DNA from 2 places in the Edwardsiella piscicida genome. Region 2 is predicted to be linked to the other one. Evidence: predicted binding sites of a transcription regulator. Region 2 holds the regulator's gene; the other holds the start of a gene.
The links. Region 2 encodes PurR, which represses purine synthesis genes. Its sites were predicted from a motif close to CANGCAAACGTTTGCNTG; they were not measured.
Positions count from the first base shown of each region.

Region 1: a site for PurR is predicted at 2,387-2,404, ahead of guaB (IMP dehydrogenase). Genes of this name have one in related genera too.

Region 1 covers NZ_CP090968.1:2,925,333-2,930,588, forward strand. Annotated here, with positions in the region: gene guaA (glutamine-hydrolyzing GMP synthase) at 1-773, opposite strand, end outside; gene guaB (IMP dehydrogenase) at 858-2,324, opposite strand; gene xseA (exodeoxyribonuclease VII large subunit) at 2,496-3,878, shown strand; gene L1P05_RS13360 (TPR domain-containing protein) at 3,893-4,471, opposite strand; gene nrfF (heme lyase NrfEFG subunit NrfF) at 4,468-4,851, opposite strand; gene nrfE (heme lyase NrfEFG subunit NrfE) at 4,848-5,256, opposite strand, start outside.
Region 2 covers NZ_CP090968.1:1,781,530-1,786,785, forward strand. Annotated here, with positions in the region: gene punC (purine nucleoside transporter PunC) at 1-215, opposite strand, end outside; gene punR (DNA-binding transcriptional activator PunR) at 355-1,269, shown strand; gene L1P05_RS08165 (ATP-binding cassette domain-containing protein) at 1,250-1,873, opposite strand; gene L1P05_RS08170 (ABC transporter permease family protein) at 1,860-3,482, opposite strand; gene purR (HTH-type transcriptional repressor PurR) at 3,487-4,512, opposite strand; gene cydH (cytochrome bd-I oxidase subunit CydH) at 4,867-4,956, shown strand; gene sodB (superoxide dismutase [Fe]) at 5,018-5,256, opposite strand, start outside.

The DNA.
Region 1 (5,256 bases), 1.1 Mb from region 2:
ACGCAGGTCAGGCGCTTGCCGATGGCGCGGTGCAGCAGCAGCGCGGTGACAGAAGAGTCCACGCCGCCGGACAGGCCGAGGATCACCTCGTCGTCGCCGATCTGCTCACGCATGCGGGCAACGGCGTCTTCGATGATGGTGGCCGGGGTCCACAGCGCGGCGCAGCCGCAGATCTCCAGCACGAAACGCTGCAGCATATGCTGACCCTGATGGGTATGGGTAACCTCCGGGTGGAACTGCACGCCGTAGAAGCGTTTTTCCTCGTTGGCCATAATGGCGTACGGGCAGGTTTCGGTGCTGGCGACGGTGGTGAAGTCAGACGGGATCGCCGTCACTTTGTCACCGTGGCTCATCCACACGTCCAGCACGGCGTTGCCGTTGGCGCTGAGGGCGTCCTGAATGCCGTCGAACAGACGACCCGGCGCCGTGACCTCGACCTTGGCATAGCCAAACTCGCGCTCGGTGGAGCTTTCCACGCGGCCGCCCAGCTGCATGGCCATGGTCTGCATGCCGTAGCAGACGCCCAGGACCGGGACGCCGGCCTGGAATACGTACTCCGGCGCACGCGGGCTGCCGGCTTCGGTGGTGCTCTCCGGGCCGCCGGACAGAATGATGCCGCTGGGGTTGAACTCGCGGATCTGCGCTTCGCTGACATCCCACGCCCACAGCTCGCAGTAAACGCCGATTTCACGCACGCGACGGGCCAATAACTGGGTGTACTGTGAACCGAAATCCAGGATCAGGATACGATCTTGATGAATATTTTGCGTCATTAGGGGCTCTGTATTGGCAAATTGATCGGGCAAAACGGTACAAACTCAGCGGGCCCGACGCTGCGCCGGGCCCGGCTCGCCGGGTTAAGAACCCAGACGGTAATTCGGTGACTCTTTGGTAATGGTCACGTCGTGCACGTGGCTCTCCTGAATACCGGAGCCGGTGATTCGCACGAACTGCGCCTTGGTGCGCAGCTCATCGATGGTGGCGCAGCCGGTCAGCCCCATGCAGGAGCGCAGGCCGCCCATCTGCTGGTGTACGATCTCTTTCAGGCGGCCTTTATAGGCCACACGCCCTTCGATGCCTTCCGGCACCAGTTTATCGGCGGCGTTATCGCTCTGGAAGTAACGGTCGGAGGAGCCCTTAGACATCGCGCCCAGCGAGCCCATTCCACGGTAGGACTTGAAGGAGCGCCCCTGGTACAGCTCGATTTCCCCCGGGGACTCTTCGGTCCCGGCCAGCATGGAGCCGACCATGACGCAGGCGGCACCGGCGGCCAACGCTTTGGCGATGTCGCCGGAGAAGCGGATACCGCCATCGGCGATCACCGGAATGCCGGTCCCTTCCAGGGCGGCGACGGCGTCAGAGACGGCGGTGATCTGCGGTACACCGACGCCGGTCACGATACGGGTGGTACAGATTGAGCCCGGGCCGATACCCACTTTGACGGCGTTCACCCCCGCGTCGGCCAGCGCCTTGGCGCCGGCGGCCGTCGCAACGTTGCCGCCGATGATCTGCAGCTGCGGGAATTTAGCGCGGGTTTCGCGAATGCGCTGCAGCACGCCTTCGGAGTGACCGTGAGAGGAGTCGATCAGCAGCACATCGACGCCGGCCTCGACCAGCGCGGCGATGCGCTCTTCGTTACCGGCACCAGCGCCGACGGCGGCGCCGACGCGCAGGCGGCCATGCTCATCCTTACAGGCGTTCGGCTTGCGCTCGGCCTTCTGGAAATCTTTCACGGTGATCATGCCGCGCAGGTGGAAGCTATCGTCCACCACCAGGGCCTTCTCAACGCGCTTTTCGTGCATACGCTGCAGCACCACGTCGCGGGCTTCGCCCTCTTTCACCGTCACCAGGCGCTCTTTCGGCGTCATCACGGCGGTGACCGGCTGCTCCAGGTCCGTCACGAAGCGCACGTCGCGGCCGGTGATGATCCCCACCAGCTGGTTATCTTCCGTCACCACCGGGTAACCGGCAAAGCCGTTACGCTCGGTCAGGGCCTTCACTTCGCGCAGGGTGGTGCTCGGCGTCACGGTCTGCGGGTCGGTCACCACGCCGGATTCGTGCTTTTTCACCCGGCGCACTTCATCGGCCTGGCGCTCAATGGACATGTTCTTATGGATAAAGCCAATGCCCCCTTCCTGCGCCAGCGCAATGGCCAGACGCGCTTCGGTGACGGTGTCCATGGCGGCGGACAGCATAGGAATGTTCAGGCGAATAGTGGCAGTCAGCTGAGTGCCAAGTTCGGCGGTGTTCGGCAGAACGGTAGAGTGGGCAGGAACTAAGAGAACGTCATCAAACGTCAGGGCTTCTTTAACAATACGTAGCATGGGCAATATCTCACCAGAGAGGAAGGTCAAACCAGATTTAATATTGCCGCGGCATTATACAGGCCGAAACCGGTTGCCTCCAGTATTTTTTTCATAAATATCTTGCGATGCATAGCCATGCATGTAGTATCGACTAATTAACAGTATGATTTTAAGTTTGATCTAGGTCACATGACGCAGCCTGTTACCCCCACCATCTTTACCGTCAGCCGGTTAAATCAGACCGTACGCCAACTGTTGGAGCTGGAGATGGGGCAGATTTGGCTGTCGGCCGAAATCTCCAATCTTTCCCAGCCCGCCTCCGGTCACTGGTATTTCACCCTCAAGGATGACAAGGCACAGGTGCGCTGCGCGATGTTTCGTAACAGCAACCGCCGCGTGACCTTTCGCCCGCAGAATGGCCAGCAGGTCTTGGTACGCGCCAGTATCACGCTGTATGAACCGCGCGGCGACTATCAGCTGATCGCCGAAAGCATGCAGCCGGCGGGCGACGGCCTGCTGCAGCAGCAGTTCGATGCGCTCAAGCAGCATCTGCAGGCCGAAGGGCTATTTGACGTCGGCCACAAACAGCCGCTGCCGTCACCGGCGCGCTGCGTCGGGGTGATCACCTCCGCCAGCGGTGCGGCGCTGCACGACGTGCTGCACGTACTGCGTCGGCGCGATCCGGCGCTGCCGGTGGTGATCTATCCCAGCGCGGTGCAGGGCGCCGAGGCGCCTGGGCAGCTGGTGCGCGCAATTGCGCTGGCCAACCAGCGCGCGGAGTGCGACGTGCTGATCGTCGGGCGCGGCGGCGGTTCCCTGGAAGATCTGTGGAGCTTCAACGATGAGCGGGTCGCGCGGGCGATCTTCGCCAGCCATATTCCCATCGTCAGCGCCGTCGGCCATGAGACCGACGTCAGCATCGCCGACTTTGTCGCCGATCTGCGTGCGCCGACCCCCTCGGCAGCGGCCGAAGTGGTCAGCCGTAACCGGGACGAACTGCTGCGCCGTCTGCTGAGCCAGCGTCAGCGACTGGATATGGCGCTGGATTATACCCTCGCGCGCCGCCGTCAGCGCCTGCAGCAGCTGCATCACCGCCTGGAACAGCAGCACCCCCAGCTGCGTCTGGCGCGCCAGCAGGCGCGACTGCTTAACCTGCGCCGTCGCCTGGAAGAGGCCATCGATACCCGACTGCGCCTGGCGGAGCGGCGCTGGCGTCTGAGCGGAGAACGCCTGCAGCAGCGCTCTCCGGCGCATACCCTGCGCCAGCAGCAGTACCGCCTGCAGCAGCTCAGCCACCGTTTAGAAAGTCAGCTGCAGCGCAGCGTGGCCGCCCGACGGGAGCACTTTAGCGCCCTGTGCGCACGTCTGGAGGGCATTAGCCCGCTGGCGACGCTGGCGCGCGGCTTCAGCGTAACCCAGCGCGATGACGGCCTGCTGCTGCGCCGCCGTGAGCAGGTCGCACCGGGCGATACCCTGCGCACCCGCCTGGAAGACGGCTGGGTCGAAAGTCAGGTTACCGCCACCCGCCCCTTGACCGCCCACCGCCCCCGCAGGGCAAAGCGCAGCGCATAAGCCTCCCGTTGAGGCTATCCCTGCCGCTGCATCATGCGGGCGGTGGCGATAGCCTCGATCAGCTGACGCCGGTTAATCCGCGCAGATCCGCCGTCCAGCAGACGCTGCCATAGCCCGATCGCCCGCGGATAGTCCGCCAGCATAAACGCATCCGCCGCCAGCAGCATCAGCGCTGAAACCTCTGCCGGATCGAGACGCAGCGCCATGCTGATATCCTCCTGCACCTGCGGCGTCATCTGCTGCCCGGCATCGTAGTAGCCCGCCGCGGCCCGCGCCGCCCACAGCTCAGCGCTATCGGCGCGCAGCGCGATGGCCCGATCGTAGGCGCGCAGAGCGTCGCGACTCTGTCCCAGCCACAGATAGTGCTGCCCCAGCGCCGCCCAGGCCTCACCGCTGTCGGGTGCCGCTCGCACCGCCTCCCAGCGCTGCGTCAGCATACGATCCGCCTGCTGCTGGGGGGTAAACTGTCGCTGCGGATCGTCGCGCAGACGCTGCGCCTGCAGCACCGATGCCGCCCGTCCGCTCAGGCCATAGCCCGCCAGCGCCAGGCTCAGCGCCAGCGTCGGCAGCAAAAGCGCGCGCCAGAGGCTCATCGCCGCCTCCGCCATAGTCCGACGACGATCATCAACAGCAGCAGCGGCGGCAGTCCCCACAGCAGCGCCGTATGGCGATTGACGGCGGGTCGATAGCGCACAAACTCGCCGTAGCGCGCCGCCATGAAATCGACGATCTGCGCCTCATCTTGCCCCTGCGCCACCCGGCGAAACACCTCATGGCGCATCGCCACGGCCACCGGCGCATTGGACTCAAGCAGGTTCTGATTCTGGCACTGGGGGCAGCGCAGCTGGGCGGCGATGGCCAGCCCTTGATCGCGCGCCTGGGGCGAAGGAAACGCCCACGCATCCACCACCTGCGCCCGCGCGGCACCACACAGCAGCAGCAGCGCCCAGAGTCCCCCGCTAATGATTCTCATGGCTCCCTCCGTCGCGTCCGCAGACACAGCAGCGCCCCGGCGATCATCAGACCGCCGCCGCACCAAATCCAGCGCACCCCCTGACGCAGGTACAGGCGCAGGGCGTAGCGATCGCCCTGCTTTTCCACCATCAGGGCATACCACTCATCGCGCCAGCTCCAGCTGATGCCCGGCTCAAACATCTGCTGGTTACGAGCCAGATAGTGGCGTCGCTCCGGATACAGGCGCGCCACCGTCTCTCCCCCCCGCTGCACCCAAATCTCCCCGCGCTCGGCGGTATAGTTACCGCGCGCAAACTGCGTTACCTCCCGCAGGGTAAAACGGTACTCCCCCAGCTGCGTCGACTGCCCAGGCGCCAGCGCCACGCTGCGCTCCTGCTGCCCGGCGGCGTGCAGCCCGATCCCC
Region 2 (5,256 bases):
GGCTTGCGTCCGATGCGATCGGAGAGCGGCCCCCACAGCAGCTGTGCAAAGGCAAAGCCGGCCAGAAAGATGCTCAGGCTGGCGCTGATGGCGCCGGCGGAGGCGCCCAGATCGTGGCGCATGGCACCAAAGGCGGGCAGATACATATCGGTGGCCAGATATCCCAGCATACTGAGGCCAGCCAGATAGACCATGAAACCTGATTTACTTCTCATTATTTTGACTCGTTATGAATATGTTGCAGGCGGAGAATGTGACGAGTGAGAGTTTATGGGCTGACGTCAGCGTTGTGAAACGCTATTATTTGGCATGATGGATGAAAATTTTTGAAAGCAGAATAGCGAGGGGCTGAGCATGTGGTCAGAATATTCGCTGGAGGTCGTGGATGCGGTCGCCCGCACCGGGAGCTTTAGCGCGGCGGCGCAGGAGCTGCATAGGGTGCCCTCTGCCGTCAGCTATACCGTACGTCAGCTGGAGAACTGGCTGGCGGTACCGCTGTTTGAACGACGTCACCGTGACGTTGAGTTGACCGAGGCCGGGGCGTTTTTTGTCGATGAAGCCCGCAGTATTATCAAAAAAATGCATGCCACCCGACGTCAGTGTCAGCAGGTCGCCAACGGTTGGCGCGGTCAGTTCCACGTCGCAGTGGATCGCATCGTGCGTCCGCAGCGCTGCCAGCAGCTGGTAGTGGACTTTTATCGTCACTTTCCCGATATGGAGCTGATGATCCACAGCGAGGTGTTTAACGGTGTGTGGGATGCCCTGATCAACGGGCGGGTCGAGGTGGCGATCGGGGCGACGCGGGCGGTGCCCGCCGGCGGGCGCTATGCTTTCCGCGATATGGGCTTTCTGCGCTGGCGCTGCGTGGTCAGCCCCGACCACCCGCTGGCCGCGTTTGACGGCGAGGTGGACGACGACCGCCTGCGCCCCTTTCCGGCGCTGAGCATCGAGGATACCTCGCGGACGTTACCCAAGCGGGATACCTGGCTGCTCGATAATCAGCGGCGTCTGGTGGCGCCGGACTGGCCGTGCGCCATCGACTGTCTGGAGGCCGGGCTTTGCGTCGGCCTGATGCCGGCCCACGCCGCCGAGCCGCTGATTGCCGCGGGGCGTCTGCACGCGCTGCGGCTGTGCCAGTCGTTTCCCGACAGCGCCTGCTGCGTGACCTGGCAAGATCACAGCCGCTCACCGGCCCTAGAGTGGCTGCTGGCTTACCTGGGCGATACCCGCACCATGAACCAGGAGTGGCTTATGCCGCAGCCAGCGTGACGATCCGTCCGCCGGGCGGAACGTCGGCGCGATCGTGGGTGACCAGGATCGCGGGAACGGCGCGTTCGGCGATCTGCTGATAGACCCAGCGGCGAAAGCGGCGGCGCAGCGGGGCGTCCAGACGGGAGAAGGGCTCATCGAGCAGCAGGACCGAGGGCGCGGCCAACAGGGTACGCAGCACGCTGATGCGCGCCCGCTGTCCCCCGGAGAGGGCGGCGGGATAGCAGTCGCCCCGCTCGGTCAGCTCCGCCTGCTGCAGCGCTTGCGTCACCGCCGCCTTCGACGCCCCCGGCGGTAGGGCAAAATGCAGATTTTGCGCCACCGTCAGGTGGGGGAACAGAACATCATCCTGAAACAGCAGCCCGATCCCGCGCTGCCAGGGCGGCAGGCGACTCAGGCTGCGCCGATCCAGCCAGACCTCGCCGCGGACGAGCAGCGGCGGCTGTAGATGGCCGCCGATCCCGGCCAGCAGGGTGGATTTGCCGCAGCCGCTGGGGCCCATCAGCGTGACGATCTCCCCCGGCGACACCGTCAAGGTCAGCGGCGCCAGTAGGGGGCGCCCCGCCAGTTCGACGCGCAGCTGGTTGAGATTAAGGGTGGCCATGCGACGTTGCTCCTCGTATACCGCGCAGCGGTAGCCATAGCGCCAGCAAAAATGCCGGCAGCGGTAGCAGGGTTTGCCATAGGGCGCCGATGGCGGCCAGGCGCCGATCGATGCCGCTGGCATAGGCGACGGTTTCCGTGGCCAGCGTCGGCAGCCGCCCGGCGCCCAGCCCCAGCGTCGGCAGATACATGCCGACGCTGACCGCGAGGCCAAAGGCCATCGCCAGCAGCAGCGCCGGCAGCATCTGCGGCAGCTTAATCCGGTAAAAGGCCTGCCAGGGCGTCTTACCCAACGCCAGCGCCACCTGGGTCTGACGCGTATCGAAACGCAGCCAGGCACCGGACAGCGTCAGCAGGTAGTAGGGGGTGACGAACAGCAGCTGGCCATAGATAACCAGCGGGTAGCTGCCCAGCAGTTGGCTGCGGGCGGCGAAATACTGTAGACCGAAGATCAGCCCCATCTGCGGCAGCAGCAGCGGCAGCAGCAGCCGGGCGCCGGGGGCCCGTCGCCTCAGGGTATACCACTCCAGCGTGCCGAGCGCCAGGATCAGCGCCAGCAGGTTGACCGCCAGCGCGATGCACAGGGTATGCCACAGCGGGGCGCTCCAGTCACTGACGCTGTACAGCCAACTGTCATAGCGCCACTGCCGCGGCCAGCGTTGCGCAAAGGGCCAGCGCTGAGCCAGGGAAATCAGCACCAGCATCAGGTAGGCCGCGGCGGCCAGCGCCAGCGCCAAAGGCCAAAAGGCGGCGTAGGGCGCAGGCCCACCGCGGGCGACGCGCCGTCGCGGGGGACGGCGACCCACGGCGACCCACAGGTGTTCAATGCCATACCAGAGCAGCAGCGCCAGCGCGTTTAAGAGCATCAGCAGCAGCGCCCCGAGGGCCGCCAGCGCCGTCTGTCCACCGTCGGCAATCCACTGCCACAGCAGCTGCGCAAACAGCAGCGGCCGCTGCGGACCGAGCAGCTGCGCCAGATCCAGCGCCGACAGGGCAAAGGCCAGGACGCAGAACATGGGCAGGCGTAGCCCCGGCAGCAGCTGCGGCACCACGATGCGCCACCAGCCCTGCGCCGGGGGATAGCCCAGCGCGGCGCTGATGCGCAGCTGCCGCTGCGCGGCGCAGCGGGCGGCCAGATTCAGGGTAAGCAGATAGAAAAAGGGGGTCTCTTTTAACAGCAGGAGCAGCGAGAGGCTCAGGCCGTAGGGATCGTTGGGAAGCGGCAGATCGGGCGGCTGCTGCCAGTCAAACAGCGGCGCCATCAGGCGCCACAGCAGGCCGGTTGGCGCCAGCAGCATCAGCAGGCCGGTGGCCAGGGCGATGTGGGGGGCTGCCAGCAGCAGCGCCGGCGCCAGCGTGTGCTGACGCTGACGCCGTAGGGTGAGCCCGGCCAGCGCCAGCGCCAGCAGCAGGGCGCCGCCGGAGGAGCCTAGCGCTATCCACAGCGACAGAGCCAGGCTGCGGCCCAGCGCGGGCCACTGCAGCAGCTGCAGCAGCGCCTGTCCCGCATTTTGCTCGGTCAGCGGCAGTAGGGTCGCCGGAACCATCGCCGCCAGCGGTAGTGCGCCGGACAGCAGCACCAGCGCGGGAAACAGGACCAGCCGGGACACGCGCTTAGCGGCGGTAGTCGATGAACGGCCCGTCGGCCACGGAGCGACGCTCAACCAGCTTAGGATGCACTTCGATGGTTTGGGCGTCTTCGCGCTTGCTGGTGATGCGATCGAGCAGCATGTCGAATGCCATGGCGCCAAGGCGCTCCTTGGGCTGATGAATGGTGGTCAGCGCCGGGGTAAAGTAGCGGGCGTTGCGCACGTTGTCGTAGCCGATGACGGAAATATCCTGCGGTACGCGCAGCCCCATCTCGTCCGCGGCGCAAATGGCGCCCATCGCCATGATATCGCCGCCGACAAACACCGCCGTCGGGCGCTGCTTCTGCGACAGAATGTTTTGCATCGCCGCATAGCCAGACTCCGGCTCGAAGTCGCCTTCGACCAGCCAGCTCTCCTGCGGCGTGATGTTGGCCTCCTGCAGCGCCTTGAGGAAACCGCGCAGGCGACCGCCGCCGGTGTTGCGCGATACCGGGCCGGTGATGGCGCCAATGTCGCGGTGGCCGCGCTCGATCAGGTAGCGGCCGGCCAGATAGCCGCCCTCGAAGGCGTTGTCCTGGATAGCATCGGTAAAGTCGCTGCGGCGGGTGCCCCAGTCCATGACCACCATCGGGATATGACGGTAGTCCTCAAGGATCTCCAGCAGGTTCTCCGGATATTCGGAGCACATCACCAGCAGGCCGTCGACGCGCTTTTGCGCCAGCATAGCCAGGTAGGCTTTCTGCTTCTCCAGATTATTGTGGGAGTTACACAGGATCAGGGTATAGCCTTGGCTGTAGCAGCTATTCTCTACCGACTCGATGACCTCGGCAAAGTACGGCGCCTCGCTAGAGGTCGCCAGCAGGCCGATGGATTTGGTGTGGTTGACCTTCAGGCTGCGGGCAACGGCGCTGGGGGAGTAGTGTAGTTCTTTAATGGCCTCCCAGACGGCGGCTTTGGTCTCGTCGGCGACAAAGCGGGTTTTATTGATGACGTGAGACACCGTGGTGGTCGATACGCCTGCGCGCTTTGCCACATCTTTAATCGTTGCCATGAAACAAATGACTCCTAGGCGTACGCGCTGCGTCGCCGTTTTGTTAATCGTTTGCCTGCGTGCATCGGAAAATACGCCTGACAGCGCGGCTCGGCGCCGGCGCGTTTGCGCAATAGGGTGACGTTTGCCATTTCTTGTTTAGAATTATAGCGTCGGCACGCGGCAGTAAACCGCAAATTCTGTCTGATCTCAGGCAAAAGGGGAAGCACTAATTGGCGATTTGCGCAGGATGTAATCATAAGATTTTCTGCGTGTTTTAAGATGTGATTTATGTAAAAATGATTTAACACGGGTTTTGTGCGAATTCTTAAGTCAGTAAAAATTGATACAGAACGTAAAACATGAGGTGTCAGGATGGAAAACGATCTGAAGTATTCTCTGGTAACAACGGTGGTGGCGCTGGCGCTGATCGTCGTGGCCAGCCTGATCGCCGCACTGCACTAAGTTAGCGGGCGGCGTAATAAAAAAGGCGCTCGGTGAGCGCCTTTTTTGTCTCTCTGGTCGGTTACGCCAGATTCTGGGCGACGAACTCCCAGTTCACCAGCGCCCAGAAGTTTTCCAGGTACACCGGGCGAGCGTTACGGTAGTCGATGTAGTAGGCGTGTTCCCATACGTCCACGGTCAGCAGCGGCTTGTCGTCGCCGGTCAGCGGGGTCGCGGCGTTAGAGGTGTTGACGATGGCCAGGGTGCCGTCCGCCTTTTTCACCAGCCAGGTCCAGCCGGAGCCGAAGTTGCCTACGGCAG